Linked DNA regions of Pleomorphomonas sp. T1.2MG-36. The protein of the gene in region 2 interacts with the protein of the main gene of each other region in a pairwise test. Links are inferred from orthologs where the notes say so. Each region holds a gene or a part of one and is shown on either strand. Other genes may lie near its edges. The genes, in order: QQZ18_RS08025 and gltA.

Region 1 (14,839 bases), on a different replicon or contig from region 2:
ATCGAGGGCGTGCGCGAAACGATGATGGCCCAGAAGGAGCGCGCCGCCGCCGTGCGCAAGGCGGCGACCACCAAGCCCGCCCGCAAGCCGGACAGCGCGCCGGCGCCCATCTCTCCCCAGACGGTGGGCAACGGAAACATGCCCGCCGACCAGTGGCAGGCATTCCTGCGCACCAAGGAGCAGCTCGAACGCAAGGCCGGCCTCAAGCCAGACGATGGCGCCACCGCACCGAAGCCGGCGGTCAAGCCGGCCTGGACGGCACAGCGCCGAGGGTGATCAAAGCCGCCGCAAAAAGCCATGCCGGCTCTGGACAAGACCCCGCCGCCTCGCCATAGTCCGCGCAACTACGTGGGTGGCGGCCCTTCGGCCGCGCCGGTGCGATGGGTTTGAAGATCATGACCTTCAAGGAACTGCTGATCGAAATCTTCACCTGGTGGAACGGGCAGACCCTCGGCACCCGCTTCTATACCTGGCGCAAGGGCCAGCGCGTCGGCGAGGACGAGTTCGGCAACGTCTACTACCAGACGAAAGGTGGCGAGCGCCGCTGGGTGATCTACAAGGGCGAGGCCGATGCCTCGAAGATCACGCCCGATTGGCACGGCTGGATGCATCATCGCGTCAATGTGCCGCCGACCGCCGAGACCTACCGCCGGCGCGATTGGCAGAAGCCGCATAAGCCCAACATGACCGGAACGGCCGCCGCCTATCGCCCCAAGGGATCGCTCGCCTCGGTCGAGGGACGCCCCGTGGTCACCGGCGACTACGACGCCTGGACACCGGGCTCCTGACGCGAGCGCCCGAGGGCAGCACCACTGGACCGACGACGGGACGGATCGCTCCGTCCCGTTTTTTATTGGGCGGCGGAAAAGCCACGCGATGGGACCGACGCCGTTGGACTCCCCAAGTCGATGCGGATAGGGTTGCGATTCAAAGAGGTTAGAACAACCGCCATGTCAGTTGGCGATGAACGGAGGAAATGTTCGGATGTCTCCACGCTCGATCATCATCGACACCGATCCCGGTCAGGACGACGCCGTCGCCTTCATGCTGGCGCTCGCCTTTCCCGAGGCGATCGACGTGCTGGGCATCACTACCGTGGCGGGCAACGTCGGCCTCGCCAAGACGTCGACCAATGCGCTGAAGCTCCTGGAACTCGTCGGCCGCACCGACATTCCGGTATTTGCCGGTGCGTCGGCGCCGTTCGCCGTGAAGCTGGAGACTGCCGAATATGTGCATGGCGAGACCGGCCTCAACGGCTGGACCTTCCCCGATCCGGTGACGCCGCTTCGTCCGGAGTTCGCACCGGACTTCATCGTCGAGGCGGTGATGAGCCGGCCTGAGAAGTCGGTGACGCTGGTGCCGCTCGGCCCGCTCACCAACATCGCCATGGCCATCGCCCGCGAGCCGCGCATCGCCACCCGCCTCGACAAGATCGTTCTGATGGGCGGCGCCAATGTCGAAGGCGGCAACTCGACGCCGGCGGCCGAATTCAACATCTGGGTCGACCCACATGCCGCCCAGAGGGTGTTCCGCTCGGGCGCCGAGATCGTGGTGATGTCGCTCGACGTCACCCATCAGGCGTTGATCCGGAAGTCCTGGCTCGCCGATCTTGCCGCGCTGAAGCGCAAGGCCGCCGAGGCATTCGTCGGGCTCCTCTCGTTCTATGAGCGCTTCGACGAACAGAAGTACGGCTCGGACGGTGGTCCGCTGCATGATCCGACCACCATCGCCTATCTTCTCAAGCCCGAGCTCTTCGAAGGCAAGTTCGTCAACGTCGAGATCGAGACGACGCCCGGCCTGTGCTTCGGCCAGACCGTGGTCGATCGCTGGGCGGTGACTGGGCGCGAGAAGAATGCCACCTGGATCACCAAAATCGACGCCGATGGCTTCTTCGAGCTGATTCTGGAAGCATTCCGGCGTCTGCCCTGATAAGGGATGCCAAGAGCTCGCCGCATTTGGCGTGTTGGGTGCCGCGAGGCCCCGCGCGACCGCGGCGAGCCCCAGCCACGCCAGCAGACACCCATTCATGACGATCAAGTTTCTTCTCCCGCTTGCCGCCCTTGGCCTGACCACCGCCCTCGCCGGCCCGGCCGCAGCCGAGAAGATCGCCAACAAGGTGGCCGTCTTCACCGGGCTCGACAAGATTACCGGCCGGACGATCGATTTCGACGTCTATGTCGACGAGACCGTGCGCTTCGGTACGCTGCGCGTGACGCCGAAGGTCTGCTACAGCCGCCCGGCCACGGAAGCCGCCGAGACCGACGGGTTCGTAGAGGTGGAAGAGATCACCCTCGACAACGAGATCAAGCGCATTTTCTCCGGTTGGATGTTCGCAGCGAGCCCCGGTCTCAACGCCGTCGAGCACCCGGTCTACGATGTCTGGCTGATCGGCTGCCACATGGACAGCGACGTTCCGCCGCCGGTGGCCAATGCTGCGGACGTGCGTGTCGCGGTTTCCAACCAGATCGGGGCCGGCGCCGGAAACGTCGACGATGGAGCGCCGGTGGTGCTGACCTTCGTCGGCGGCATTCCGCTTCCGCCGGACAAGCCCAGCATGCCCAGCATGATGATGGAAGAAGCGCCGCCGCCGGAAACGGCGCCCGCCGAGAGCACGGACGGCCAGATTCTCGACTGATCCAGTTTTTGAGAAGTCGCCTTTCAGCGAGTCAATCCCGCTGGTTGCGCCGTTTTTTGAACGTGAAGGTTGAGGTGGCGGCCAGCGCCATCAGGGGGCGGTCGACTCCGGCGCCGGCATAAAGCGGAGCGCTTCCTCGCCGGAAACCGACGGTCCCAAAGCATGGAAATCGCCATGCGCGGCGAGCGCCGCCTGCAGGCGCTGGGCGTAGATGCGCTTCGGAACTTCGATCGTACCGAAGCGGGCGAGATGTTCGGTGACGAACTGGGTGTCGAGCAGCTTGTAGCCGCCCGCCCGCAGTCGCGCCACCAGGTGCACCAGAGCCACCTTCGAGGCGTCGGTGACCGTCGAGAACATGCTCTCGCCGAAAAAAGCGCCTCCGACGGATACGCCGTAGAGCCCTCCAACCAGCCGCCCGTCCTGCCAGCTCTCGACGGTGTGACAATGTCCGCGCCGGAACAGTTCGCCATAGAGCTTGCGGATGGTGGCGTTGATCCAGGTCTTCTCACGCCCCGGCGCAGGCGCGGCGCAGCCGTCGACCACGCCGGAAAAATCGGTGTCGACCCGCATTTCGAAGCCATCGCGCCTGACCGTGCGGGCAAGGCGGTGGGGAACCCGGAAGCCGTCGAGCGGAATGACGCCGCGCCACTCCGGTTCGATCCAGAACAGGTTGGGATCGTCGGCGCTCTCAGCCATCGGAAACATGCCTACGGCGTAGGCCTTGAGCAAAATATCCGCCGTGAGCGTCGGCACGCTCGATGTCCGATCCGCCATGTCCGCGCTTTCCTCCACCGTCTCAACCAATTGGGACCGTAGCGTTTATAAACCGTTTGGTCAGTTGTATAACTTAGTCTATCGCCTACTGCATCGGACAGCACAGCGGGGACGAGATGGGCGGCTTGTCGGGATACGAGATTGCAGTGCTCTCTGATAAAACTGCCATTGCCCCACTCCTCGCCACTCCCGGCCTCGAGCGAAGCTCATTCCAGTCCCCCGCCTGGTTCGATGCCTGGTTCGCCACGTTCCAGCCGTCGGGCCTCGAATGCTGCGTCGCTGTCATTCGCAAGGCAGAGGGTGGCCAACCGCTGTTCCTGCTGCCGCTCGTCCGGGAGAGGTGCTACGGGCTCACCGTGCTCACCCTGCCCGATCGCGGCGTCAGCGACTATCATTCGGCGCTGGTCAGTCCGGAGTTCACGCCGGACCGTGATACGATGGGCCGCCTATGGGGCGCTCTCGTGGCAATGCTGCCGCCTGCCGACATCCTGTCGATCGAGCGGGTTCTGCCCGAGAACGCGGCGCGCATGGGCACCGCCCACCTCATGCGCCCCTCGCGCCATGCGGCCCATGCGCTGCCGATCGACGCTGATTTCGAGACGATCCGCGAGCGCCGCTTCGATCCGTCTACGAGCCGCCGGCTTGTCAAGAATCGTCGCAAGTTGGAGCACAAGGGGCGGCTGGAGTTCGACTTCGCGACGGGGCCGGACGTCCTTCCCGAGCTCGACCACCTGCTCGAATGGCGCCGCCAGCGCTTTCAGGATGTGAACGACGACAACGAGACGGCCGTCCAACGCACCTTCTATCGACGCCTGATTTCCCAGGGGAAGCTGGCGCATGTCGGCCGCCTGCGTCTCGACGATGAACTGGTGGCCGGCTGCCTCGGGCTGATCGACGGGACCGGCATCCACGTTCTGGTCATCGCCTATAACCCGCAATTCGCCAACTGGGCGCCCGGCCTCCTGATGGTGGAGAGCTGCATAGCCACCGCCGAGAAGATGGGCCTTGCCGTTTTCGACCTGACGATCGGCGACGAGAGCTACAAGCAGTTGTTCGGAGCCGACAGCATCGGCCTGTTCGATCTTCGCCAGCCCCTGTCGCTCCGTGGCCGCGTTGCGCTCGCCCTTGTCGCATTGAAACCGAAGGTCAAGCGCCTGCTTGAGAAGGTTGGTCTGTTCGAACTCGTCCAGCGCCTGCGAGGGAGGGCGTCGGCGAAAAGCTGACAACTCCAGAGAGGTTTCCGCGATTAAACAAGGGCTTGGGTAGAACTGCGGTCCAGCCGTCTGGCATTTTGTTCTAGGCTTGGCTTTGTCGGGCAGCGAGTCGCGCCCATCGGAACGCGAGCCATGATGCCGGAACGGCCCAGAATTGCCCTTTACTATGCGAGCCACGACGGGCAGACGCGCAAGATCGTGGACCGCCTTGCCGGTCACCTCGCCGGGCATGGCGTCGGCGCCTCCGTCGTCGACCTTTCGGCAAGTCCATCTCCGACAATCGATACCAAGGCGGACCTGGTGCTGCTTGCCGCCGCCATTCGCTACGGCTTCCACTTGCGAGATGCGCGACGGTTTCTCGAGCGGCTGCGGGCGGAGGTACCCGACAGCCGAATCGGCGTGGTTTCGGTCAATCTCACGGCCCGCAAGCCCGGACGGCAGACGGCACAAGGCAACGTCTATTTGCGCAACTGGCTGAAGCGGACCGGTCTCAGCCCGGCCTTCGCGGCGGCGGTGGCCGGCAAGCTCGACTATCCAGCCTATCGCTGGTTCGACAGGACGATGATCCGGGCGATCATGACCATTTCCGGCGGCCCCACCGATCCCTCGACCGTCATCGAGTACACCGACTGGGCAGCCGTCGAATCGCTGGCCGTGGAACTGGCCGTGCTCGTCAAGGCCACGTTGTAAAGACTTTCCTTACCATAACTTGCGATCCTGAGCTTGGAACGGAGCTTTTCCGCGCCTTGACGCCCCGTCACGGGGGCGGTCGGCGCGGTGGAATCTCCGTCAAGGTAAGCGTTGAGTGAGTTTTGGCATGGCGACGTTGGCAGCCTATTCAAGCGGTTACGAGCCGATTTCCATCAAACTGCCGTTCCGTATCGCAGGCTTGCCGGTCGTCGCCGCGGTGACCGTCGCCGCGGCCGTCTGGATCGGTCTTAGCCTCACCGCCGTCGGCACCGTCAGCGAGAGCCTTTCGACGGCCCGGCAGTCGATCTACGATTCCGGCCTCTCGGTCCGTCCATTGCCGTCAACGCTGGCGCCAGCAAAGAAGCCCACCAAGTTCGAGAAAATGCCGGCCATCGTCGGGCCTGCCTCCGCCGACCTCTCTGCCGACGCCATCCTGCTGTCCCGGCAGAACAAGGCGACGGCCGCCGTCGCCATGCGCCTTGCCGAAGCGGCAGCCGGACTGCGGCAAAGGCAGTTCGAGGCGCGTTTCCTCTCCAACGCCTCGCTGGCTGCCCGCACCGAACTGGCTGTCCGGCATGACGGCCTGGCGGCACCCGACGCCGGCCCACGCGTGCCGGTGGCCGTTGCCGAAGCGCCCCTGCCCGTGCCGCGCCCAGCCGCTCCGGCCAAGCCGGTTGAGGTTGCCCCGGAAGCGCCGAAGGTCGCCGCCGCCATACCGACGGTTGCCGCCCCTCAGGCCGAGCCGGAGAAGAAGGAGAAGCCGGCCGCCGCCCTCGTCGATCCGAAGCCGAGAGCCGAGGTGGCCATCGCCGCGCCGCCCCTCGGCCGCCCGGGCGTTGCGATCTACGACATCACGGCCGGCATCGTTCACATGCCCAATGGCGAGAAGCTGGAAGCCCACTCCGGCCTGGGCGCCTACATGGATGACGTGCGCTACATTCACGTCAAGATGCGCGGTCCCACGCCACCGGGCACCTACAGGCTCACCATGCGCGAGAGCCTGTTCCACGGCGTCGAGGCGATCCGCCTGACGCCCGTCGACGGAAAGAAGCCGTTCGGCCGCGACGGGCTGCTGGCCCACACCTACATGCTGCGCAAGCCCGGCGAGTCCAACGGCTGCGTGTCGTTCCGCGACTACGCGCGCTTCCTGACCGCCTTCAAGCGGGGTGAAGTCAAGCAGATGGTTGTGGTGCCTCGCCTGGGCAACAAGTCGGAGCCCAAGGTCGCCTCGCTGTTTTCCTGGTTCGGCGGCTGAGCCCCCCCAGCCGAGACGCTAAGGGACGAAGACCCGAATGGCACCCGGCCGCACGCGAAAGACCGCCGGCGTCTGGGTGACGATCTCGCCGTCGGCGTTGACCGGCATCGGCTCGCGGGTACGGATCTCGAAGCCCGGACCGCTCATCGTCCGCACGTCGTCGACAAGCCCATGCCGGCCTTTGCGGAAGGCGAACGCCATGAAGGGCAGCTTCCAGACATCCCGGAACTCGAGGGAGTAAAGGTCGAGACGACCGTCGTCGATCTGAGCCGACTCCTCGACGACCATGCCTCCACCATAGTGTCGGCCATTGCCGACGGCGATCTGAAGCGAGCGAACGGTGACCTCGTCGCCTTCGTCGGGGCGAATGACGGCGCCGAAGCGTCGCGCCTCGATCAGCACTTCCGTCGCCGTCAGCGCGTAGGCGAGCCGCCCCCAGCGACGCTTGGTCTCGCGGGTCAACCGATCGGCGAGGCTGGCGCTCATGCCAAGGCTGGCGACGTTGAAGAAGGGCTTGCCGTTGACCTCGCCGACATCGATCGCGCGGATGCGTCCGGCGGCGATCACCTTCGCCGCGCCGACCATGTCGAGCGGCAGCCCGAGGGTGCGGGCAAGATCGTTGGCGGTCCCTCCGGGCAGGATGCCCAGCGGCAAGCCGGTTTCGATCAGCGCCGGCGCCGCCGCGTTGAGGCTGCCGTCGCCGCCGGCAATCACCACGAAATCGGCCTTGTCGCCGCAGCGCTCGATGGCTGTCGACAGCGACTCGCCCTCGCGCCAAGCCGGTCTCAAAACGTCGATGCCCGCCTTGTGCAGCTCGGCGGCGGCGGCATCGACACCGGCACCGGCCGAGCGACTGTGCGGATTGGCAAGGATAAGGGCGCGTTCCATTTGGTCTCAGGTAAAGAAGCTGCCGAGGTAGGCCAGGATGTGGGCGCCGGCAACGATCAACACGCCCGTCCAGATAAAGGTCGCCAACGTCAGAACAAGGCCGACCATGAGAGCCAAGCCGTCGCGGGACACCAGCGACAGGCCGATCACCAGAAGGCTGACAACCGGGCCGACGTTGCCGAAGGGAATGGGCAACGCCAGAACCACGGCGAGGAGCAACACCGGAATGCCCACCAGCACGTGGCTCGACCGGCCAGTCAGAGAACGCCAGCGTCCCTGCCTCACCATGGCCTCGAACCGCTTCACCCAGGGCAACGCCCGCATGATGACCGCCCTCACGCCATCGGTGGCGAGATGCCGTTCGGCGAGGAAGCGAGGCAGGGCAAGCCGTTGCCAGCCCAGCAGCATCTGAAAGGCGATCAGCACCAGGCAACTGCCGGTCGCCATGCCGAACGGTCCGGGGATGGGGATCATGGCCGGGAGAGCCAGCGCGATCAGAGCGAGGCCGAAGCCGCTTTGCCCCAGATGATGCAACAGCTCGCCGAACGACACCCGGTCGCGGTGGGAGATATCGGCCGCAATGCGATGAAGCACCGACGAGGCATAACCGCGGGCTTCGCTGCCAGCCATCATTGGTCGGATCTCCTTCCCGGGCACTCGGCTCCCAACCCGGAGGGCGCCGCTCATGCCATATTGGGATGCCGATAGGTATATTCAATTACAGCGACGCTGCGACGACGGTTCGCCTCTCAAACCGGGTGAGGCGCGAACGCCCATGTCGAACGTTGGGAAAGCCATCGGGTTCCAAATGAGACTTTCGGAGGGCCTTTCGAGAAATCTTGCGAAATCTGTGGGGCCAAAATGCTTCTAGTTATTTCCCCGATCTTTCTTGACCGTCCGGTAAAGATAATAGCGATGGCTCCTGGGCTCAGACCCACTTTCCGCGGCAGCAGGCCGGCGGACAAGCAAGAACCAAATATCTGGGGGCTGGATTGAACCTCTCTAGAAAGAAAAGCGTCGCCGAACTGATGGCGCAGGTCGGCGGCAAGTCTCTGCCGCGCACGCTCGGCGCCTTCGACCTGTTCCTGATGGGCATCGGCGTCATCATCGGCACCGGCATCTTCGTGATGACCGGCGTCGCCGCCGCGACCTACGCAGGCCCCGGCATCATCCTGTCGTTCGCCTTCTCGGCGGTGGCCTGTGCCTTCATCTGCCTGGCCTACTCGGAACTCGCCGCCGCGCTTCCGGCCGCCGGCAGCTCCTATGCCTACAGCTATGCCGCCGCTGGCGAGTTCGTGGCCTGGCTGGTCGGTTGGAACCTGATCCTGGAATACACCGTGGGCGCGTCGGCGGTGGCCGCCGGCTGGTCGGCCTATTTCGTCGGCATCCTGAAGTCTGGCGGCATCGAACTGCCGCACGCGCTGACCGCCGTGCCGCACGATGGAGGCATCGTCAATCTCCCGGCCGTGCTGATCATCGCCTTCCTGACGTTCCTGCTGGTGCTCGGGGTAAAGGAGAGCATGCGCCTGTCGCGCATTCTGGTGTTCATCAAGCTCGCCGCGATCTTCCTGTTCCTGCTGCTGGCGACGCCGCACGTCACCCCGCAGAACTGGGTGCCGTTCCTGCCCTTCGGCATGCAGGGCATCACCGCTGGCGCGGCGATCATCTTCCTCGCCTACATCGGCTTCGACTCGCTGGCGACGGCGGCCGAGGAAACGAAGAACCCGCAGCGCAACATGCCGATCGGCATCATCGGCTCGCTGGTCGCCTGCACCGTGCTCTACATGGCCGTTTCCGCCGTGCTGACCGGCGTGGTGCCCTATACCGAGCTCAACAATGCCGAGCCGGTGACCTACGCGCTGCGCAAGATCGGCTACAACTTCGGTTCGGCCATTGTCGGCGTCGGCGCCATTGCCGGCCTGACCACGGTCTGCCTGGTTCTGATCTACGCCCAGACTCGCGCCTTCTTCGCCATGGCCCGCGACGGGCTTATTCCCGAGGGCATCTGCAAGGTGCACCCCAGGTTCGGCACGCCGCACATCGCGACGATCTTCGTCGGAACGATGATCGCCCTGATCTCCGGCTTCACGCCGATCGGCATCGTCGCCGAAATGTGCAACATCGGCACGCTGTTCGCCTTCATCGTCACATCGGCCTGCGTGCTGATCCTGCGCAAGACTCATCCCGACCTGAAGCGGCCGTTCCGCTGTCCGGCGGCTTGGGTGATCGCACCGCTGGCCATCATCTGCAGCCTGATCATCATGTCCGGTCTGCCGTTCGATACCTGGGTGCGCTTCGTCGTGTGGAGCGTCATCGGCGGCGTGATCTATCTCCTTTACGGGGCTCGTCACAGCAAGCTGTCGGACAACACGGCCGTCGTCCCGGCCGAGTAAGGGTCGCCGGCATTCTCGCCGATGGCCGCTCTCGCGATTGTCATCGGCGATGATGCCGCTTCCCCTTGATGCGAATGAGAGGCGGCGGCACATAAGAGGATCACCGCACGGAGACCTCCATGCCGCCGCTTTCGATTCTCGAGCTCGCCCGCGTCACCGAAGATACCGATGCCAAGGGCGCACTCGACAACGCCCGCGACCTCGCCCGCCATGCCGAGGGCCTCGGCTACCGGCGCATCTGGGTTGCCGAGCATCACAACATGCGCGGCATCGCCAGCGCCGCCACGTCGATCGTGATCGCCCATATTGCAGCGGGCACGTCGACCATCCGCGTCGGCGCAGGCGGCATCATGCTGCCCAACCACGCCCCCTACATCATCGCCGAGCAGTTCGGCACGCTAGCTCGCCTCTATGGCAACCGCATCGACCTCGGGCTCGGGCGAGCGCCCGGCACCGACCAGATGACGCTTCGCGCCATCCGCCGCCCACACGAGGCGGCGGAGAACTTCCCCGAGGACGTCATCGAACTTCAGGCCTATTTCGAACCGGCCGCCGAGGGACAGCGACTCGAGGCGGTACCCGCCGCCGGAACGCGCATACCGCTCTGGATCCTGGGGTCGAGCCATTTCGGCGCCATGCTGGCGGCCGAACTCGGCCTGCCCTACGCCTTCGCCTCGCATTTCGCACCCGACCTGCTGCTGCCGGCGCTCGACATCTACCGCAGCCGCTTCAAGCCGTCGGCGGCGCTCGAACGCCCCTATGCCATGGTCGGCGTCAACATCATCGCCGCCGACAGCGACGAGGAAGCAAGGCGCCTGTTCACCACGCAGCAAATGTCGTTCGCCGGCATCCGACGCGGCGCACGCACTCTGGCGAAGCCGCCGATCGACGATATCGACAGCTTCTGGACAGCCGAAGAAAAAGCCGTCGTCGACCGCATGCTGGCCCGTTCGATCGTCGGGTCGCCGCAAACGGTGCGACGCGGTCTCGACGATCTCGTCGGCGAGACCGGGGCCGACGAGATCATGCTGGTGTCCGATGTCTACGATCACGCCAAGCGGCTGAAATCCATCGCGCTGATCGCCGAGGCAGCCGGCTTGGCGGTTGGCGCCACGGCAGCGGCTCTCTGACGTTCCGCCTCAGTTGAACCCCGCCACGGCGTGCGGCACGTAAGGACCTTCGAGGGCGGCGATCTCGTCGGCCGTCAGGCGAACGTCGAGCGCTGCCACGGCATCGTCGATCTGCCCAGGCTTCGACGCACCGACGATGGGGGCCGAGACCTCGGCCTTCTGAAGCACCCAGGCGAGCGCCACCTGGGCGCGCGGCAGGCCACGGGCCTTGGCAATGGCCGCCACCGCTTCGACGATCTGGCGGTCGGAGTCTTCGGTGCCGTGGTAGAGCGTCTTGCCGAAGGCATCGAGTTCCTGGCGGCGGGAGACGCTGTCCCAGTCGCGCGTCAGGCGGCCGCGCGCCAGCGGGCTCCAGGGAATGACGCCGATGCCCTCGTCGCGGCAAAGCGGCAGCATCTCGCGCTCTTCTTCGCGATAGAGCAGGTTCAGATGGTCCTGCATGGTGACGAAGCGCGTCCAGCCGTTTCGCTCGGCGACATGCAGTGCCTTGGCGAATTGCCAGGCGAACATGGAGGATGCGCCGATGTAGCGGGCCTTGCCGGCCTTCACCACGTCGTGCAGCGCCTCCATGGTCTCCTCGATCGGCGTGCCGTAGTCCCAGCGATGGATCTGGTACAGGTCGACGTAGTCGGTGCCGAGCCGCTTGAGGCTGGCGTCGATGCCGGCGAAGATCGCCTTGCGTGACAGACCCGAAGCGTTCGGCACCTTGCGCGCCTCGTTGAAGGCCAGCGGGAAGTAGATCTTGGTCGCCAGCACGATCTCGTCGCGGCGGGCGAAATCCTTGAGCGCCCGGCCGACAATCTCCTCCGACGTGCCGTCGGAGTAGCTGTTGGCGGTGTCGAAGAAGTTGATGCCGACCTCTATGGCCTGCTTGATCAGCGGCCGGCTCTGGTCTTCCGGCAAGGTCCAGGGATGGGCGCCACGCTCGGGCACGCCATAGGTCATGCAGCCGAGGCAGATGCGCGAGATATCGAGACCGGTACGGCCGAGCTTGGTGTAGTCCATCGGAATCCCCTCGATCCATGCGATTTTGCGGCAAGCCTAGCAGGTTCGGCCCCGATGGAAAAAGTGCTTGCCGGCAGGCCAGCCGTGCGCCGGAAGCTCATCGGCGGCATAGACCGAAATCATCGGCAATGGCGATTTGTCGGCCGGGTCGCGTCGCGATAAAACCGGCGTCTCAGATCGTTCGAGGACGCCATGCAGAGCTTCACCTACTGGAACACCACCCGCATCCACTTCGGCAAGGGGCAGATCGCCCGCATCTCCGAGGAAGTGCCGGCCGATGCCCGCGTGCTCGTCACCTACGGTGGAGGTTCGGTGCTGAAGAACGGCGTGATGGATCAGGTGCGGGCGGCGCTGACCGGCCGAACGGTGTTCGAGTTCGGCGGTATCGAGGCCAATCCGCATTTCGAGACGCTGGTGAAGGTGGCGGACCTCGCCCGTGCCGAGAAGATCGACTTTCTCCTGGCGGTCGGCGGCGGATCGGTGGCCGACGGCACCAAGTTCGTGGCCGCCGCCGCCCTGTTCGAGGGCGATCCTTGGGACATTCTGGTGGAGCGGGGCACCAACGTCAGGGCGGCGCTGCCGGTCGGCTGCGTCATGACGCTGCCGGCCACCGGCTCGGAAATGAACCGCAACGCCGTCATCACGCGCGCCAGCACGCAGGACAAGCTGCCGATGAACTCGGTGCATGTGATGCCGCGCTTCTCGGTACTCGATCCGGAGACCACCTTCTCGCTGCCGCCGCGCCAGACAGCCAACGGCGTCGTCGACAGCTACATGCACGTGCTGGAGCAGTATCTCACCTATCCGGTCGGCGCCAAGGTGCAGGACCGCTTTGCCGAGGGACTGCTGCTGACCATCATGGAAGACGGCCCGGCGGCGCTCAGCGAGCCGACCAACTACGCCGTTCGCGCCAACCTGATGTGGGCGTCGACCATGGCGCTCAACGACCTGCTGTCGCGTGGCGTGCCAGGCGATTGGGCGACGCACCGCATCGGCCACGAGCTGACGGGCCTTTATGGGCTCGACCATGCCGCGACGCTGGCGGTGGTGCTGCCATCGCTGCTCAAGGTGAAGCGGGCACAGAAGCGGGAGAAGCTACTGCAATATGCCGAGCGGGTGCTCGGCATCACCAGTGGCAGCGAGGACGAACGCATCGACGCCGCCATCGAGCGGACACGGGACTTCTTCGAGGCGATGGGCGTCAGGACCCGCCTCGCCGACTACGGGCTCGACGCTCGCGTCATTCCGGAGGTGGCGGACAAGCTGCGCCAGCACTGGCAGGTGCCGCTTGGCGAGCACCGCGACGTCACGCCCGAGGTTGCCTCGAAAATCCTGGAACTGGCACTTTAGGACGCCAATTATTTCCAAGATGAATCAATAGACTGGCCGGGATCCTTCACAAAACGATGGATCTCGACCCCGTTGGGAAAAAGGGCGGCTGAGACCGCCCTTTTTTTGATCACTGCAGCGGACCGATCACTTCCACATGGCCGGCATCGGTGCGGGCCTGCCGTTCCGGCCGATACATGTCCTCGAGCGTTGCGGCCGGCAGGTTGAATCTGCCGGGCGCGATGGCGCGGGCCATGTAGGCGAACTGGAACTCCGTGGTGTCCTTCAGGTCGAAAGCCACGGTGAAGCGGTCGGTCTGGTATTCGGTGTGGGCGGCGTTGTCGAGCGGGGCCAGCCAGTCGAGCGCTGCCACGTCGCCCGCGCGCACCAGCGACGGGTTGTCGATGGCAAAGCCGGCCGGCAGCGGGTCGTTCAGCACGAGACGAGCCCAGCCGGACTGCGACGTGGTGACGGAGAGCACCACCACCATGCGGTCGCCCAGCTTGACCGCCGACGGATCGATCTCGTTGCCGTCGAGGTCGTAGTAGGCGCGGGTCAGTTCATAACCGTTGCCGCCGGCAGGCTCCGGCGTCTCGGGCACGCCGGTGACCGTCACCCTGGCGTCGACGACCGACTTGCCGACGTTCTTCACCGCCAGGCCCTTTGCGATGTCTCCGGCCTCGTACTTCGCCGTGAAGACGCCGTCATGCCGGCTGCCCCCGACGTCGAGTTCGGGCTTCAAGCCATCCTTCAGCATGGCGTGGGCGGCCAGAAGCATCCATGCCTTCTCCTGCGTCGAGGTATAGGCGCTGGCCTTGTAGAGCTTGCCCACCTCGCGGCTGAGGCCCTGATAGTCGAAGCTGGACAGCTTCGATTCCGAAGCCAGCGCCAGAACGGCGGCGCCATCGCGGAGATCGGAGCCATAGTCGGCGCGCCAGACGCGCGCGCTGTCCCGGCCTTCGTCGAGCAGGTCGAGGGACGAGCGGAACGCGCCCGAGGCCTTCTGACTGTCGCCATAAAGGGCAAGTGCTGCACCGAGCTGAGCCCGGGCGAGCGGCGTCCCGAAGGAGTCCAGCTTGGTTTCGGCATAGAAGCGCAGGTCGCCGATCGACGCACGCCCGTTGCGCGCCAGCACATAGAGGGCGTAGGCGACATCCTCACCACCATCGGTGAAGTCGGACGCGTAGGCGATACGGTTCTTGAGGTCGGTCACCGCCATGTCGTAGGCGACCGGCGGCACCGTGTAGCCCTTCTCCTTGGCGCGGGTCAGGAAGTCGGTGACATAGGCGTTGAGCCACAGATCTTCCGAGCCGGGGCCCCAAAGGCCGAAGGAGCCGTCCGAACCCTGGTTGACCAGGAGCGCGTCGATGGCCTTCTGCACCCGTTCGCGCACCGGCGCCTCGCCGGCAAGACCGGCCGCCAGGATGACGTCATCGAGATAGACCAGCGGCAGCGCGCGGCTGGTGATCTGCTCGGAGCAGCCATAGGGATACTTATCGAGCGCGTGGACGAGGCCCGGCAGGTCG
Region 2 (14,741 bases):
GGAAGATTGGGACCTCATCGGCCATCTCGGCGCCAAGGGTGGTGCCATGTTCGGCCTGGACGGTGATCTTGCGACCATCGACCAGTTCCAGGTCGGCGGGTCCGTCATCCGCGGCTTCGAGACCAACGGTATTGGGCCGCGCGACGCCACCGGTTATGCGCTCGGCGGACGTTACTTCATGGCGGCGAGTGCCGAGACCATCTTCCCGGTTCCGTTCGTCCCGCAGGAATACGGCTTCTGGGGCTCCCTGTTCGCCGATGCCGGTACTCTTTGGTCGTCCGACAAGACGACCGCTACCAGCGACAACGGCCTAGCCCTGCGTGCTTCGGTTGGCGCCGGTCTGGTTTGGCAGTCGCCGTTCGGCCTGCTGCGTGCCGACTTCGCCTACCCGGTCATGAAGGAAGACACCGACAGGACCCAGGTGTTCCGCTTCTCCGGTGGCACCAAGTTCTGAGGCCAGTCCTTCCAAGCTATCGACCGCCGCGCCAAAAGCGCGGCGGTTTTGTATTGTCCGGGGACCGGACAGAGGTCTCACGGTGTTTGGCTCGGGCTGAAGTGGCTAACAGGCTTCGGCTAGGCCGTGATTGCTCCACAACTCGCTTTCTCCGCGTCATTCGCGCCATGCCATCGGTTGACACCGGCCCGAAGCAGTGGCTAATGCCTTCCATTCCGGTGACATCGCGGCCGGTCGAACGGCGAGCCGAACGGCCTCAGAGCCAGTGATGCTTGAGCCGAAACGAAGAAGGAAGGCGCGCGTCCGGTGCGGTTCGTGACCGGTAAGGACGAGCGGGTGTGGTCATGACCGATCCAGTATTCTTCGCGCCTTCCGGGCCGATCAAGCTTGCAGAGGTGGCGCGCATAGCCGGCGGCGAAGTTGCGCGGGGCGATGGCGAGATCGCCATCGGGTGCGTGGCCGCCCTCGATCAGGCCGGGCCGGGCGATCTGTCCTTCCTCGACAATCCCCACTACATCGCCGCGTTTCGCGAGACGCGCGCGTCGGTCGTCATCTGTTCGGCCGCCCATGTCGCCGATGCCCCCGAGAACGCGGCTGTCGTGGTGGCTCAGCAGCCCTACCGGGCCATGGCGATGATCATGCAGGCGCTGTTCCCGGATGCCTTCCGCCTGAAAGGGGCGTTCGGCGAAGCGGGAATCTCGCCACAGGCGACCGTGCATCCCACGGCACGTCTGGAAGAGGGAGTAACGGTCGAGCCGGGTGCCGTCATCGGCGCTGGCGCCGAGATTGGTGCCGGCAGTGTCGTGTCGGCCAATGCCGTCGTCGGGCGCGGCGTGCGCTTCGGGCGCGACGGCTATATCGGCGCTGGCGTGACGCTGCAATATGCGCTCGTCGGCAACCGCGTCATCATTCATCCTGGCACCCGTATCGGTCAGGACGGCTTCGGCTTCGCGATGGGGCCGCGTGGCCATCTCAAGGTGCCGCAGATCGGTCGGGTGGTCATCCAGGACGACGTAGAGATCGGTGCCAATGTGACCATCGATCGCGGCTCCAACCGAGACACGGTGATCGGCGAGGGTACAAAGATCGATAACGGCGTGCAGATCGGCCATAACGTCGAGGTTGGCCGGCATTGCGTGCTGGTAGCCCAGGTCGGCATCTCCGGTTCGACGCAACTTGAGGATTTCGTGGCGATCGGCGGTCATACGGGACTTGCCGGGCACATTCGCATTGGTATGGGCGCCCAGATTTCGGGGGGCGCCATGGTGAAGGACAGCATTCCCGCGGGGACGCGCTACGTTGGTAATCCGGCGAAGCCGATCCGGGAGTGGACCAAGGAGCAGATGGCCTTGAAGAGGGCCGTGAAGCAGGCGACGGGAAGGGACGAAACGTGAGCGAAACCGACACCGCAACGGCACCGGCCGAAGCCGGAACGCAAGCCAAGGGCACCTTGGGGGCCATGGATATCCATGCGCTTCTGAAGGCCTTGCCGCACCGCTTCCCGTTCATGATGATCGACCGGATCATCGAGATCGACGGCGATAATTCGGCCATCGGCATCAAGAACGTCACCATCAACGAGCCGCAGTTCCAGGGCCACTTCCCCAACGCGCCGGTCATGCCGGGCGTGCTGATGATCGAGGGCATGGCTCAGACGGCTGGGGCCATCTGCGTCAGAGCGACGGACGGGATGGCGCCGAAGCTGGTCTACTTCATGACCATCGACAAGGTGAAGTTCCGCAAGCCAGTCGAGCCGGGCGATGTGGTCGAGTATCATGTGCGCAAGACCAAGAAGCGCGCCAACATGTGGTGGTTCGAGGCGACGGCAATCGTTGCCGGCACCAAGGTTGCCGAGGCTGAGCTCAGCGCCATGCTGGTGAACGCCTGACGGCTGATGCCGCGATGTGCCGTAATACGCTGAAACATAAATTGCGGCCCTTCGCCGGCAACCGAGGCTATAGGGAAACGGGTGGCTAACGCCGCGTCGCCGTCGAGGAATCATCTGCATGCGTACCATTCACCCCACAGCTGTTGTCGACCCGGCCGCAGAGATTGGCGAAGGCGTCAGCATTGGCCCCTTTGCCGTTGTCGGCCCCAATGTTCGGCTTGGCGATGGCGTGGTGCTGCATGCGCACACGGTGGTGGACGGACGGACGACGCTAGGCGCCGGCGTCACTGTGTTCCCCCATGCCACCGTCGGCATGGTCCCCCAGGACCTCAAATACCACGGCGAGCCGAGTCGGCTGGAAGTCGGCGAGAAGACGGTGATCCGCGAATGCGTGACGCTGCATCTCGGTACCGAAGGTGGCGGCATGCTGACGCGCGTCGGCTCGAACTGTCTTCTGATGGCCAACGCCCACGTCGCCCATGACTGCGTGGTCGGCAACAACGTGATCCTGGTCAATTGCGCCACGCTTGGCGGCCACGTCCATATTGGTGACAACGCCATTCTGGGTGGGCTGAGCGCCGTGCACCAGTGGGTTCGCATCGGCGAGGGCGTGATGGTCGGGGGCATGACCGGCGTCGAGAACGACGTCATTCCCTTCGGCATGGTCACCGGCAATCGGGCCCGTCTCGGCGGCCTGAATCTCGTCGGCCTCAGGCGCGCCAACTACCCGCGCGACGATATCCACGCGTTGCGTAATGCCTACAAGCTGCTGTTCGAAGGTGACGATCCCCTCTCCGCGCGCCTCGAACGCGTCGTCGATATCTACGGCGGCAGTCGGTTGGTCGATCGTATGGTCGAGTTCATCCGGGCGGGCGGCGACCGGGCCATCTGTACGCCGCGCAGCCGCGACGGCGAGGCCGAATGAGCCGGGCGGCCACCGCTTCCGACCGCCCGGCCCTGGGCATCATCGCCGGCGGCGGTAGCGTCCCGGTCGTCGTGGCGCGGGCGGCCGAAGCGGCGGGGCGACCCGTCGCGGTGTTCGGCATCGTCGGCGAGGCCGATCTGGACATCGAGGCCTTTCACCACCATTGGCTGCGCTGGGGCGAGATCGGCAGGCTGTTCGACCTCCTGGCGCGCGAACGCGTCGGCGAAGTGGTGATCTGCGGCGCCGTCAATCGGCCGGACTTTTCGGCGATCCGCGTCGATCTTGGCGCCGTGCTGAGCTTGCCGAAAATCCTGTCTCTCATGGTCGGCGGCGACGACACCGTACTGAAGAACGTCGTCCGCTTCCTTGAGGATCGCGGCTATCGCGTCGTCGGCGCGCATGAAGTGGCGCCCGAACTCGTCGGCGGAAGCGGCAACCTCGGCCGTTTCAAGCCCAGCGACGATGCCGAGGCGGATATTGCCAAAGGTGTCGAGGCGTCGTTGTCGCTCGGTCGACTCGATATCGGGCAAGCCGTGGTGGCGATATCGGGCCGGGTCGTCGCCGTCGAAGGCATCGAGGGAACCGACGAACTCCTGCAACGCGTGGCCGACCTCAGAAAGCGCGGCAGGCTCAAGGCGGCCCACCGCTCCGGCGTGCTGGTGAAAGCGGCCAAGCCTCAGCAGGACCTTCGCGTCGATCTGCCGACCATCGGGCCTCGGACGGTCGAGATGGCGGTGGCCGCGGGGCTTGCCGGCATTGTCGTGGAATCCGGGCGGGTCATGATCGTCGACCGGCCTGCCACGGTCGCGGCGGCGGATGCGGCCCGACTGTTCCTGCAGGTTCGATCGTTCTCGGGCGGCACGTCATGAGCGAGAGTTCGCCGCTCCGCGTCGCCATCGTCGTCGGCGAGGAATCCGGCGACCAACTCGGCGCCCGGTTGATGGCGGCGATGAAGCGGCTGTCGCCGCGTCGGGTCGAGTTCTTCGGCGTTGGCGGCGACCGTATGGCCGCCGAGGGGATGCCGAGCCTCTTCTCCTTACATGACATTGCCGTCATGGGCTTCGGGCCGGTCGTGAAGCGGCTGCCGCTCATCCAGCTTCGTACCGCCGAGACTGCCGGTGCGGTCATAGCCGGGCGGCCGGATGTGCTTGTCATCATCGACAGTCCCGACTTCACGCATCGTGTGGCGCGTGACGTCCGGGCTGCGCTGCCGAAGTTGCCCATCATCGACTACGTCTGCCCATCCGTTTGGGCCTGGCGGCCCAACAGAGCGCGCAGGATGGCCGCCTACGTCGATCATGTGCTGACGCTGCTGCCATTCGAGCCGGCTGTCCTGGCCTGTCTGAAGGGCCCAGAGGCGACATACGTCGGTCACCCGCTGATCGACCGGCCCGAACAGCTGACGGCGGTGCCCGGCGAGCGGCTTCCCTTAGGGGAAACTGAGCATCCGACGCTGCTGGTGCTGCCCGGCAGCCGGTCGGGCGAGGTCGACCGCATGCTGGCGCTCTACGGCAGCGTTCTCGATGTCCTGTCGGCGCGCGGGTTGGCTTTCCGCGCCGTTCTGCCTGCCGTCGACCGGCTGCGAGGTCGCATAGAACGGGAGACGGCGAACTGGGCGGTTCGCCCGACCGTCATCACCGGCGAGGCCGAGAAGTGGGCAGCCTTCCGTTCGGGGCATGCGGCGCTTGCCACGTCCGGGACGGTAACGCTGGAACTGGCACTCGCCGGCGTGCCCTCCGTGATCGCCTATGCACGCGATCCGCTGTTCCGGGTCATTTCCGACATCGCGCGCCGCATCCCGGGGCTGGTGAACATCACCATGTTCGGTCTTGCCAACATCATACTGGGCGAGAAGGCGAGCCCGGAGTTCCTCGATCCGGACCTGGCGCCGGAACGGCTTGCCGACGAACTCGCTTCGCTCCTTGCCGACACGCCCGCGCGCGCCGCCCAGCTTGCCGCCTTCGCGCGGCTGCGCGAGGTGATGGCGCTGCCGGACGGCCGCCCTGCCGCCGACACGGCCGCCTCGGTGGTCCTGCGCCTCGCTGGCTGACTATCGCCTTCAGCATGGACATGAAAAAACCTCCGGCGTCGCCGCCGGAGGTCTCTTTGTCGGACTTCAGCCCGAAGCTCAGTCGCGCTTGTCGAACGGGACGTAGTCGCGCTGCGGCGCGCCGATGTAGAGCTGGCGCGGACGACCGATCTTCTGACTCGGATCCTCGACCATTTCCTTCCACTGGGCGATCCAGCCGACGGTGCGGGCGACGGCGAACAGCACGGTGAACATCGAGGTGGGGAAGCCCATCGCCTTCAGCGTGATGCCCGAATAGAAGTCGATGTTCGGATAGAGCTTCTTCTCGACGAAATACTCGTCGCTAAGCGCGATGCGCTCCAGCTCGACGGCCACGTCCAGCAGCGGATCGTCCTTGATGCCGAGCGTCTCGAGCACCTCATGGCAGGTCTGCTGCATGATCTTGGCGCGCGGGTCGTAGTTCTTGTAGACGCGATGACCGAAGCCCATCAGGCGGAACGGGTCATTCTTGTCCTTGGCGCGGGCGATATACTCGGGGATGCGATCCACCGTGCCGATCTCGGCCAGCATGTTGAGCGCAGCCTCGTTGGCGCCACCGTGGGCCGGTCCCCACAGACAGGCGATGCCGGCGGCGATGCAGGCGAACGGATTGGCGCCGGATGAACCGGCAAGACGCACCGTCGAGGTCGAGGCATTCTGCTCGTGGTCGGCATGCAGGGTGAAAATACGGTCCATCGCCCGAGCGAGAACCGGGTTCACCTTGTACTCTTCGGCCGGCACGGCGAAGCACATGTGCAGGAAGTTCGCTGCGTAATCGAGGTCGTTCTTCGGGTGGATGAAGGGCTGACCGATCGAATACTTGTAGGTCATCGCCGCGATCGTCGGCATCTTGGCGATCATCCGGTGCGAGGCGATCATCCGCTGGTGCGGGTCGGAGATGTCGATCGAGTCGTGATAGAAGGCCGACAGCGCGCCGACCGTGCCGACCATCACCGCCATCGGGTGGGCGTCACGACGATAACCCTGGAAGAAGCGGGTCATCTGCTCGTGGATCATGGTGTGGCGGGTGATGTGGCGGTCGAACTGCTCCTTCTGCGCATGAGTCGGCAGTTCGCCGTAGAGCAGGAGATAACAGGTCTCGAGATAGTCGCCTTCAAGCGTCAACTGTTCGATCGGGTAGCCGCGATAGAGCAGCACGCCCTTGTCGCCGTCGATATAGGTGATCTTGGATTCGCACGCTCCGGTCGACGTGAAGCCCGGATCGTATGTGAAGTGGCCGGTCTTGCCATAGAAGGTGGAGATGTCCATCACGCTCGGGCCGATGCTCGCGTCCTTGAGCGGGAACTCATAGGTCTTGTCATCGATGGTGACGGTCGCGTTCTTCGTGGTCATTCGGTCGGATCTCCAAGAGGTGATCAGGTGGACCAGGCCAATGAGGGGTGGGACAAAGCGATTACGTTTACGTAAACTGCCATCCAACCTCCCAGTCGCATGTCGATCTTCACGTAGCGGAAAATCCCTACTCCGGCAAGCCGTCGAATTGTTGGTCAGCCCTGCCATTTCGGCGGAGGCACGGAACCGCACCCGGAAGGGTGAGTTGTTGTTCCGGTAAGCTTTTCCCCGTCTGAGGCTTGGGTCTCGGTTGCCTAGGACGAGGAGGCTTTCTCGCTTCCGCGCTGCTCCTCGCAAGGAAGTGAAAAACCCCGCCGCGGTCAGACCGGGGCGGGGTTTGTCATCTTGAACCTTCCGTGTCGTTCAGCCGGCCAGGGCGTCGCCGATGCGGCCGAGTGCCTCGTCGCGGCCGAGCACTGCCAGCACGTCGAAAATCGGCGGCGACGTGGTCCGGCCGGTGGCTGCGGCCCGGAGCGGCTGCGCCACCTTGCCGAGCTTGAGGCCGGTCTCGGCGGCATAGGCGCGCACCACGTCTTCGGTAGCCGCTGCGGTCCAGTCGGGCAGGGCCGTAAGCCGGGGCAGCAGGTCGGCGAGCGCCGTCTTGCCGGCGGCGTCGAGCAGCGCAGCTGCCTTTTCGTCCGGAACCAGCGGGCGGCTGGCAAACAGGAAGCCGGCGTTGTCGATCAGTTCGAGAAGCGTCTTGGCGCGCTCCTTGAGGCCGGGCATGGCGGCGGCAAGCTGTGCCTTCTTGTCCTCGTCGAGTTTCGCCTTCAGCTCCGCACCGCCGGGAATATGGTCGAGCAGGGCGACCACGTGGGTCACCAGTTCGGCGTCCGGCGTCTGGCGGATGTAGTGGCCGTTCAGATTCTCGAGCTTGCCGAAGTCGAAGCGCGACGGCGAGCGGCCGATGCCCTCGAGATCGAACAGCGCGATCATCTCGTCGGTGGAGAGGATCTCGGCATCGCCATGCGCCCAGCCCAAACGGACCAGATAATTGCGCAGCGCTACCGGCAGGTAGCCCATGGCGCGATAGGCCTCCACGCCCAACGCACCGTGGCGCTTGGAAAGCTTGGCGCCATCCGGTCCGTGGATCAGCGGGATATGCGCCACCTTCGGCATGTCCCAGCCGAGGGCGTCATAAATAATCTTCTGGCGAGCCGTGTTGGTCAGATGGTCGTCGCCACGGATAATCTGGGTAACGCCCATGTCGTGGTCGTCAACGACGACGGCGTGCATGTAGGTCGGCGTTCCGTCCGAACGCAGGATGATGAAGTCGTCGAGATCCTTGTTGGGGAAGGTGACGGTGCCCTGAACCGCATCCTCGATCACCGTCTCGCCATCGAGGGGCGCCTTGATGCGGACCGACGGCTTGACGCCGGCCGGCGCCTCCGACGGATTGCGATCGCGCCAGCGGCCGTCGTAGCGCGGCGGCAGGCCGTTGGCCTTGGCGCTCTCGCGCATCTCGTTGAGCTCCTCGGGCGTGCAATAGCAGTAATAGGCCTTGCCCGCCTCGACCAGCTCGCGCGCCACGTCGGCGTGGCGGTCGGCCCGCTGGAACTGGGAGATCGGCTCGCCCTCCCAGGTGAGGCCTAGCCAGGTCAGCCCGTCGATGATGGCGTCAACCGCCGCTTGCGTCGAGCGCTCGCGGTCGGTGTCCTCGATGCGAAGCAGCATCTTGCCGCCGTGTCGCTTGGAATAAAGCCAATTGAACAGCGCCGTCCGCGCGCCTCCAATGTGCAGAAAACCGGTGGGGGACGGCGCAAAACGCGTGACGACAGGCGTGGACATCGACAATAGTTCCGAAAATACCAGGGTTGGCCCGGAAGGGACGGCGGATCGTCGTCGGCCGGACATGGCGTGGACGGCGTCTTACAGGAAAGCCGCGCGTTTCGCAAAATAAGATCGCGGCAATGGCCGCGTAAGCAACCGAATTAGGCGGCGACTGTGACGGTCCGGACGGAGACGAGTAGCAAGCGCATCGCGCACGGGCGGTCGACCGTCCGCGTGGAGTGGCGGCGCAGGCTGTCCGCGCTTCGAGAATCCTTCGCGCCCGACCTCGACGATGGTCGCGGTTTTCTTTGGTGGCCCGTGGCTGTCGCCGTCGGTGCGGCGTTCTATTTTGCGCCTGTAAGCGAGCCCTCGGTGGTCGAACTTGCCCTGGTCGGTCTCGGCATGGTGGCAACGCTCGTGGTGATCGTTCGCCGGTCGCCGTTCGTGTCGTTGCCGTCTATCCTCGCGTGCCTCGCCTGCATCGGATTTCTGCACGCCGCCGCGATGACCCGCTTCGCCGCCCACCCGGTTTTCCCCTTCGAGCGGACCGTGACGGTACGCGGATATGTTGTGGCGGTCGAGGATCGGGGCAAGGGAGCGGCGAGGCTGCTTATTCAACCGGTGGAGATAGATCCGCCTCCAAGGGGCGGCCTGCCGCCTCTCGTCCGCGTGACGACGCGCGGTGCGCCGCCTGCGCCGGGCGAGGCGGTGGTCGCACTTGCACGCTTGGCGCCTCCCATGCCTCCCCCTTTGCCGGGCGGTTACGATTTCGCCCGCGTCGCTTGGTTTACGGGGATTGGCGCCAGCGGTTTCACCTATGGCGCGGTCAAGCCTTGGCCGGAGGCGCCTCCGGCCAGTACGAAGCTGGTTCTCCTGAGTGGCATCGAAACCCTGCGCGTGGCGGCGGCGGGCCGCATCCGCGCCGCCCTTCCCGGCGACACCGGCGCCATAGCGGCGGCGCTGATCGTCGGCGACCGCGCCGGCATATCCGACGCCACCAACGAGGCTATGCGCATCGCCGGCGTTTCGCATGTGCTGTCGATCTCCGGCATGCACATGAGCTTGGTCGCCGCCTTCCTGTTCGGCGGAATCCGCCTCTTTCTGGCGTTCATTCCGGCCATCGCCCTCACTCTGCCGATCAAGAAGATCGCCGCCGCCCTGTCGATGCTGGGGACCGGCGCCTATTTCGTCGTCTCCGGCATGGACGTGCCGGCGGCACGCTCGATGATCATGGTTGCGGTCTCGCTGTTCGCCGTTTTGATCGACCGCCGCGCCCTGTCCCTCAGGGTGATCGCCGTAGCTGCCCTCATCGTTTTGGCGCTCTCGCCGCAAGCGGTGATGGAGCCCGGTGCGCAGATGTCCTTTGCCGCCGTCGTCGCGCTGATGGCCGGGCTGGAGGCTTGGCGTGCCGGGCGGGATGAGGCGGGGGATGGCGGGGATGTCAGTCTGCTGGCGCGGCTGGTCCGGCGGTTCGCTTTCTGGCTGATGGCCGCGCTGACCGCCACGGTGGTTGCCGGTCTCGCCACCTTGCCAATGGCGCTCTATCACTTCGGCCGTCTCGCCCCACTCAGCATGATCGCCAACCTCGTCACCGAACCGTTGGTGTCGTTCCTGATCATGCCCATGGGGCTCCTTGCGGCGTTGATGATGCCGATGGGCTTGGAAGACTGGCCGCTCGCCGCGATGGGCTCGGGCATCGACGCGATGATTGTCGTTGCCGGCATCGTTGCCGACTGGACGCCGGGCGGCGGGCTCTATGGCCGGCCCATGGGTTGGACGATGCTGGCCGTCACCGGCGGCGGCTTGTGGATCTGCCTCTGGCGTGGTCGCAAACGGTGGCTGGGACTCGCGCCTGTGCTCCTTGGATTCCTCTTCGCCGCTGTTGGCCCGTCGCCGGGACTGATCGTCGCCGGTGACGGATCGCTGGTTCTCATCCGCGAGGAGGGTGGAGCCTGGCACAAGGTCGGACAAAAGGGTGGCTTCATGCTGGATGTCTGGATGGCGGCCCTGGGAATAGAGCCGGCTCGGCTGTCCCCGCTCGGTCGCGATGCCCCCTGCGATGCCGAGGCCTGCCTTTTGCCGGCGGCCACGGGCCGTGCGTCGGTGTCGGTCGTCACACGGCCGTTCGCTTTCGGCGACGATTGCGCTGTTGCCGCCATCGTGGTGTCCGGCCTGGAGGCGCCACGGTGGTGCCGTCCGTCCGGCGCGCTGATCGACGGGCGCCAGCTCGCCTTGACCGGCACGCTGACCTACGACATTCGGACGAACGACGATGGCGGGCTAGTTCTCAAGGAAACCGGCCGCGTGCTCGGCAATCCCCGCCGACCCTGGTTTGCCGCGACGCGCTGACCTACGCTTCCTCGTCCGCCGAGGTGGAAAGCATCGCCTCGGTACAGACCCGGTTGCGCCCCGTCCTTTTGGCGAGGTAGAGCGCCGTGTCGGCCCGCTCGATCAGCGAAATGGCCGTGTCACCACGGTGATAGGTCGCCACCCCCACGGAAATGGTGACGAAACCCAGCGTTTCGCCGGTGGACCGCTTCTTCAGTTCCTTTTCCTTGACACTCTCGCGGATGCGCTCGGCCAACGCTTCGGCTCGGGCAAGGCTGGCCTTCGGCATGATGATGGCGAACTCTTCGCCGCCGTACCGGCAGGCGAGATGATGCCCCTTGATCGCCTGCTTGACCGAGAGCGCTACCAGACGCAACACCTGATCGCCGGTCTGGTGTCCAAAACTGTCGTTGAAGGACTTGAAGTTGTCGATGTCGCTGATGAGAAGGGACAGGACGCCGTCGGTCTCCGCGGCATTGGCCACCGCCCGTTCCAGGGACTGATCGAAATGCTTGCGGTTGGCGAGCGTCGTCAGTTCGTCCGTGAGCGTTTCGAAACGCAGGGACTCGAGGCTCTCCTTGAGTTCGGAAATCTGCCTCTGGCTTTCGGCGAGCCGCCCTTCGAGGTCCCGATTGACCCTCTCCGTCTCACGCGTGGCGACAAGAAGATCGCCGACGATACCTCGAAGCCGCGACTGGTCGGGACCGTCGTTTAGCTCCGTCGACGCCTCGGACAGCGTGCCGGCATAGCTGGCGTTGGCGGAGATCGTCTTGTTCATCGCCGCCATGACGTCGTCGATCTCGCCGGAGATGCGGCCGCCGACATCCTCTATCCGGTCGGACAGGCGCGAAGGCGAGATAAACTGGTTATAGATGGTGTGCAGTTCTGCCGTGTCGATGCGGCCCTTGCTGCGCAGGATGTCATTGATTGTGCGATTGAGCGCGTGATTGAATCCGGCACAGTAGTTGTACCAGAGCTCATAGTTCCTGGGATAAGCGGCGTTCTCGTTGCGCCGCAGTTGCGCCACGGCAGCTTCACCGTAACCAATCGTCCGCAGAAACTCTTCCCGGTGCGTCATAGTCTCCGCCCATCGCTCCTCGCGTGCCCTGCCGTTTTGATAAACCGCAGGCATGAATTGAGCGTTAAGCAAAGGTGCATGCTGTCGCTAAAACTTGAGCTTTCCGCCACCGTGCAGGTAAGCGGCGGTCGTTTTTTCCGACCATTCGAAGCGATTTGCCACGCCGCCAAATGAAAACGGCGGCCCGAAAGGCCGCCGCTTCAAGATGGGGTGGTGTACTCGGTCAGCTCGCCGACTTGGCGATGCGCACCGGCCTCAACAGGAAGGCAGGCACATGATCACCGAGGCCCACGACAGCGGGGCCGTCATCGGTCTCCCGGCGGGGCATGGGGCGCGGACGCTCACCCGCGCGGACGGGCTGACGTCCGCCAGAGGAGCGCTCGGGCTTCGGCTCTCGCTCCGGTCTGGCCTCACGCTCTGGCCTCGCCTCGCGTTCGGGTCTGGTCTCGCGCTCCGACCTCGCTTCGCGTTCGGGTCTGGCCTCGCGCTCCGGCCTCGCTTCGCGTTCGGGGCGGGAACTACGCGCCCGGCTTGGACGCGGAGTCTCCTCGGCCGAACTCTCGGCGGCCTCGGACGGCGCGGCTTCCTGGCGGGTGCGACGCGAGCGCGACGGTGCGCGGGCTTCGTCGCCATCGGCCTTCGAACGGGAGCGGCGCGGCTCCTTGCCTTCGGCAGTCTTGCGGCCGCGCGACCGCTTGCGTGCTTCCGGGTCGAAGACGATAGGATCGCCGATCCACTCGATATCGGTGGTGATCAGCTTCTCGATGGCCGACAGATGCTTCTCGTCGTCCTGGGTGACAATCATCACCGCCGTGCCCGACCGGCCGGCCCGGCCAGTACGGCCGATGCGGTGAACATAATCCTCGGCGTGGATCGGCACGTCGTAATTGAAGACGTGGCTGACATCGGGAATGTCGAGGCCGCGGGCCGCCACATCGGATGCCACGAGCAGGGTCAACGTGCCCTTCTTGAACGCGTCGAGCGTCGCCATGCGGGCGCGCTGGTCCATGTCGCCGTGCAGGGCACCGACGTTGAAGCCATGCCGGACGAGGCTGCGGAACACCACAGCCACGTCGCGCTTGCGGTTGCAGAACACGATGGCGTTCTTGAGGTCCTCGGCAGCGGCGATCTGGGCGCGCAACGTCTCGCGCTTCTCGAAGTCCTCGGTGCCGGAAACGACGAGGCGCTGAGCCACCGTCGTCGCGGCGCTCGCCGGCTTCGAAACCTCGACCTGGACCGGGTTGTTGAGGAAGTTCTCGGTCAGCGCCTGGATCTCCGGCGGCATGGTCGCCGAGAAGAACAGCGTCTGATGGTTCTTGGTGACCAGCTTGCAGATGCGCTCGATGTCGGGAATGAACCCCATGTCGAGCATGCGGTCTGCCTCGTCGATGACGAGAATTTCAACGCCGGTCAAGAGCAGCCGGCCGCGCTCGAAATGATCGAGCAATCGGCCGGGCGTGGCAATCAGAACGTCCGCGCCGCGATCGAGCTTGCGGTTCTGGTCGTCGAACGATACGCCGCCGATCAGCAGGGCAATGTTGAGATTGTTGTTGAACGAATACTTGACGAAGTTCTCTTCGACCTGCGCAGCGAGTTCGCGCGTCGGTTCGAGGATCAGCGTCCGAGGCATGCGGGCCCGGGCGCGGCCGCTCTCGAGGAGCGTCAGCATGGGCAGCACGAAGGCGGCGGTCTTGCCGGTGCCCGTCTGGGCAATGCCGATGACGTCTCGGCCGGCGACGGCGTGGGGTATGGCTTCGGCCTGGATCGGCGTCGGAGTCGTATAGCCGGCCGCTTCAACGGCCGCCATTACGCTGGCGCTCAGTCCGAGATCAGAAAAACTCATGTGGTGTGCGGTCTCTTGGATAGGGGGGATTCGGACACTGTAGACAGGCGAATCCACACGCTTCCGGATCGACTTGGAACGATCCGAGTATGGTGGGAGACCATATGTGGAATCGCCCGCATGTCAATCAATTCCTGCCGATTTGAGCGTTTATTGTTACTTTCGGCGTTTGCGAGGCGGTGTCCGAGGCTTTTGCCACGCGTTTCGCCTGATCCAGAATTGAAGATGAACGCAGTCTCGACATCGACGGGCAGTAGTTGGGGCGTCGATCTTCTTGGCGACATAGGAAATTTACGTGCCTTACCGTCCTAGAAGGGCAGGAGGATCGGTACCAGGAAGACGGCGACGATAAGGGTGACGATGGCGAATGGCGTGCCGATCCGGACGAAATCGGAAAAACCATACCCCCCCGGACCGACCACCAACGTGTTCACCGGCGACGAGACCGGCGTCATGAAGGCGGCGGAAGCGGCAAGTGCCACGGTCACGGCAAAAGGGTAGGGCGAGGCGCCGATGTCCGCCGCGACAGCGAGCGCGACCGGCGCCATCAGCACCGCCGTTGCCGTGTTGGAGACGAACAGGCCAAGAATCGCCGTCGTGGCGAACAGGACGGCGAGCATGACGCGCGGGTGGGCATCGCCGAACAGGTGCGTCACCGCCGATGCCATCAAGTCTATGCCGCCGGTTTTCTCAAGTGCCAGAGCGAAAGGCAGCACGCCGACGATGAGGATCAGCGTCGGCCAGCTGATTGCCCGATAGGCCGATTTCATGTCGATGCAGCCGAAGGCGCCCATGGCGAGACAGGCAAGGAGCGCGGCATGGGCATTGGCAAGGATGCCGGTCGCCATGGCGACGATCATGGCGATGAGGATCGCCACGGCAAACGGCGCGCTTCGGCGAGCGGGGGCGTAATCGTCGGCCTCCCTCGGAAGATCGAGAAGAACGAGATCGGCAGAGCTCCCGGCAAGTCTGCGAATCGCCTTCCAGCCTCCAACCAGAAGCAGGGTGTCGCCGGGCTGAAAGCCGACCTCGGC

What was found.
Region 1: the proteins of gltA (region 2) and QQZ18_RS08025 interact in binary tests that used the Escherichia coli proteins (3 or more experiments, as listed by UniProt). The link is inferred for Pleomorphomonas sp. T1.2MG-36 from one-to-one orthologs.

Annotation. Positions count from the first base shown.
Region 1 is NZ_CATNLY010000012.1:238,620-253,458, forward strand. What follows is about bases 5,522-8,437. They hold QQZ18_RS08025 (lipid kinase), read right to left. Parts: upstream 7,457-8,437; coding sequence 6,587-7,456; downstream 5,522-6,586. Other genes in these bases: QQZ18_RS08020 (tlde1 domain-containing protein), read left to right, coding at 5,522-6,568; QQZ18_RS08030 (exopolysaccharide biosynthesis protein), read right to left, coding at 7,463-8,089. In the rest of the region: QQZ18_RS07985 (response regulator), read left to right, coding at 1-276; QQZ18_RS07990 (NADH:ubiquinone oxidoreductase subunit NDUFA12), read left to right, coding at 396-788; QQZ18_RS07995 (nucleoside hydrolase), read left to right, coding at 985-1,929; QQZ18_RS08000 (DUF2155 domain-containing protein), read left to right, coding at 2,027-2,635; aat (leucyl/phenylalanyl-tRNA--protein transferase), read right to left, coding at 2,726-3,409; QQZ18_RS08010 (GNAT family N-acetyltransferase), read left to right, coding at 3,556-4,632; hemG (menaquinone-dependent protoporphyrinogen IX dehydrogenase), read left to right, coding at 4,756-5,313; more of QQZ18_RS08020, read left to right, coding at 5,441-5,521; QQZ18_RS08035 (amino acid permease), read left to right, coding at 8,449-9,849; QQZ18_RS08040 (LLM class flavin-dependent oxidoreductase), read left to right, coding at 9,969-10,979; QQZ18_RS08045 (aldo/keto reductase), read right to left, coding at 10,989-11,984; QQZ18_RS08050 (iron-containing alcohol dehydrogenase), read left to right, coding at 12,177-13,334; QQZ18_RS08055 (alpha-2-macroglobulin family protein), read right to left, coding at 13,444-14,839. UniProt on the Escherichia coli protein: In vitro phosphorylates phosphatidylglycerol but not diacylglycerol; the in vivo substrate is unknown.
Region 2 is NZ_CATNLY010000023.1:76,450-91,190, reverse strand. The notes cover bases 4,543-7,360. They hold gltA (citrate synthase), read right to left. Parts: upstream 6,689-7,360; coding sequence 5,396-6,688; downstream 4,543-5,395. Other genes in these bases: gltX (glutamate--tRNA ligase), read right to left, coding at 7,052-7,360; lpxB (lipid-A-disaccharide synthase), read left to right, coding at 4,543-5,317. Outside these bases: outer membrane protein assembly factor BamA, read left to right, coding at 1-454; lpxD (UDP-3-O-(3-hydroxymyristoyl)glucosamine N-acyltransferase), read left to right, coding at 799-1,848; 3-hydroxyacyl-ACP dehydratase FabZ, read left to right, coding at 1,914-2,342; lpxA (acyl-ACP--UDP-N-acetylglucosamine O-acyltransferase), read left to right, coding at 2,461-3,267; QQZ18_RS11855 (LpxI family protein), read left to right, coding at 3,264-4,136; more of lpxB, read left to right, coding at 4,133-4,542; more of gltX, read right to left, coding at 7,361-8,476; QQZ18_RS11835 (ComEC/Rec2 family competence protein), read left to right, coding at 8,831-10,807; QQZ18_RS11830 (GGDEF domain-containing protein), read right to left, coding at 10,809-11,864; QQZ18_RS11825 (DEAD/DEAH box helicase), read right to left, coding at 12,088-13,707; QQZ18_RS11820 (SLC13 family permease), read right to left, coding at 14,016-14,741.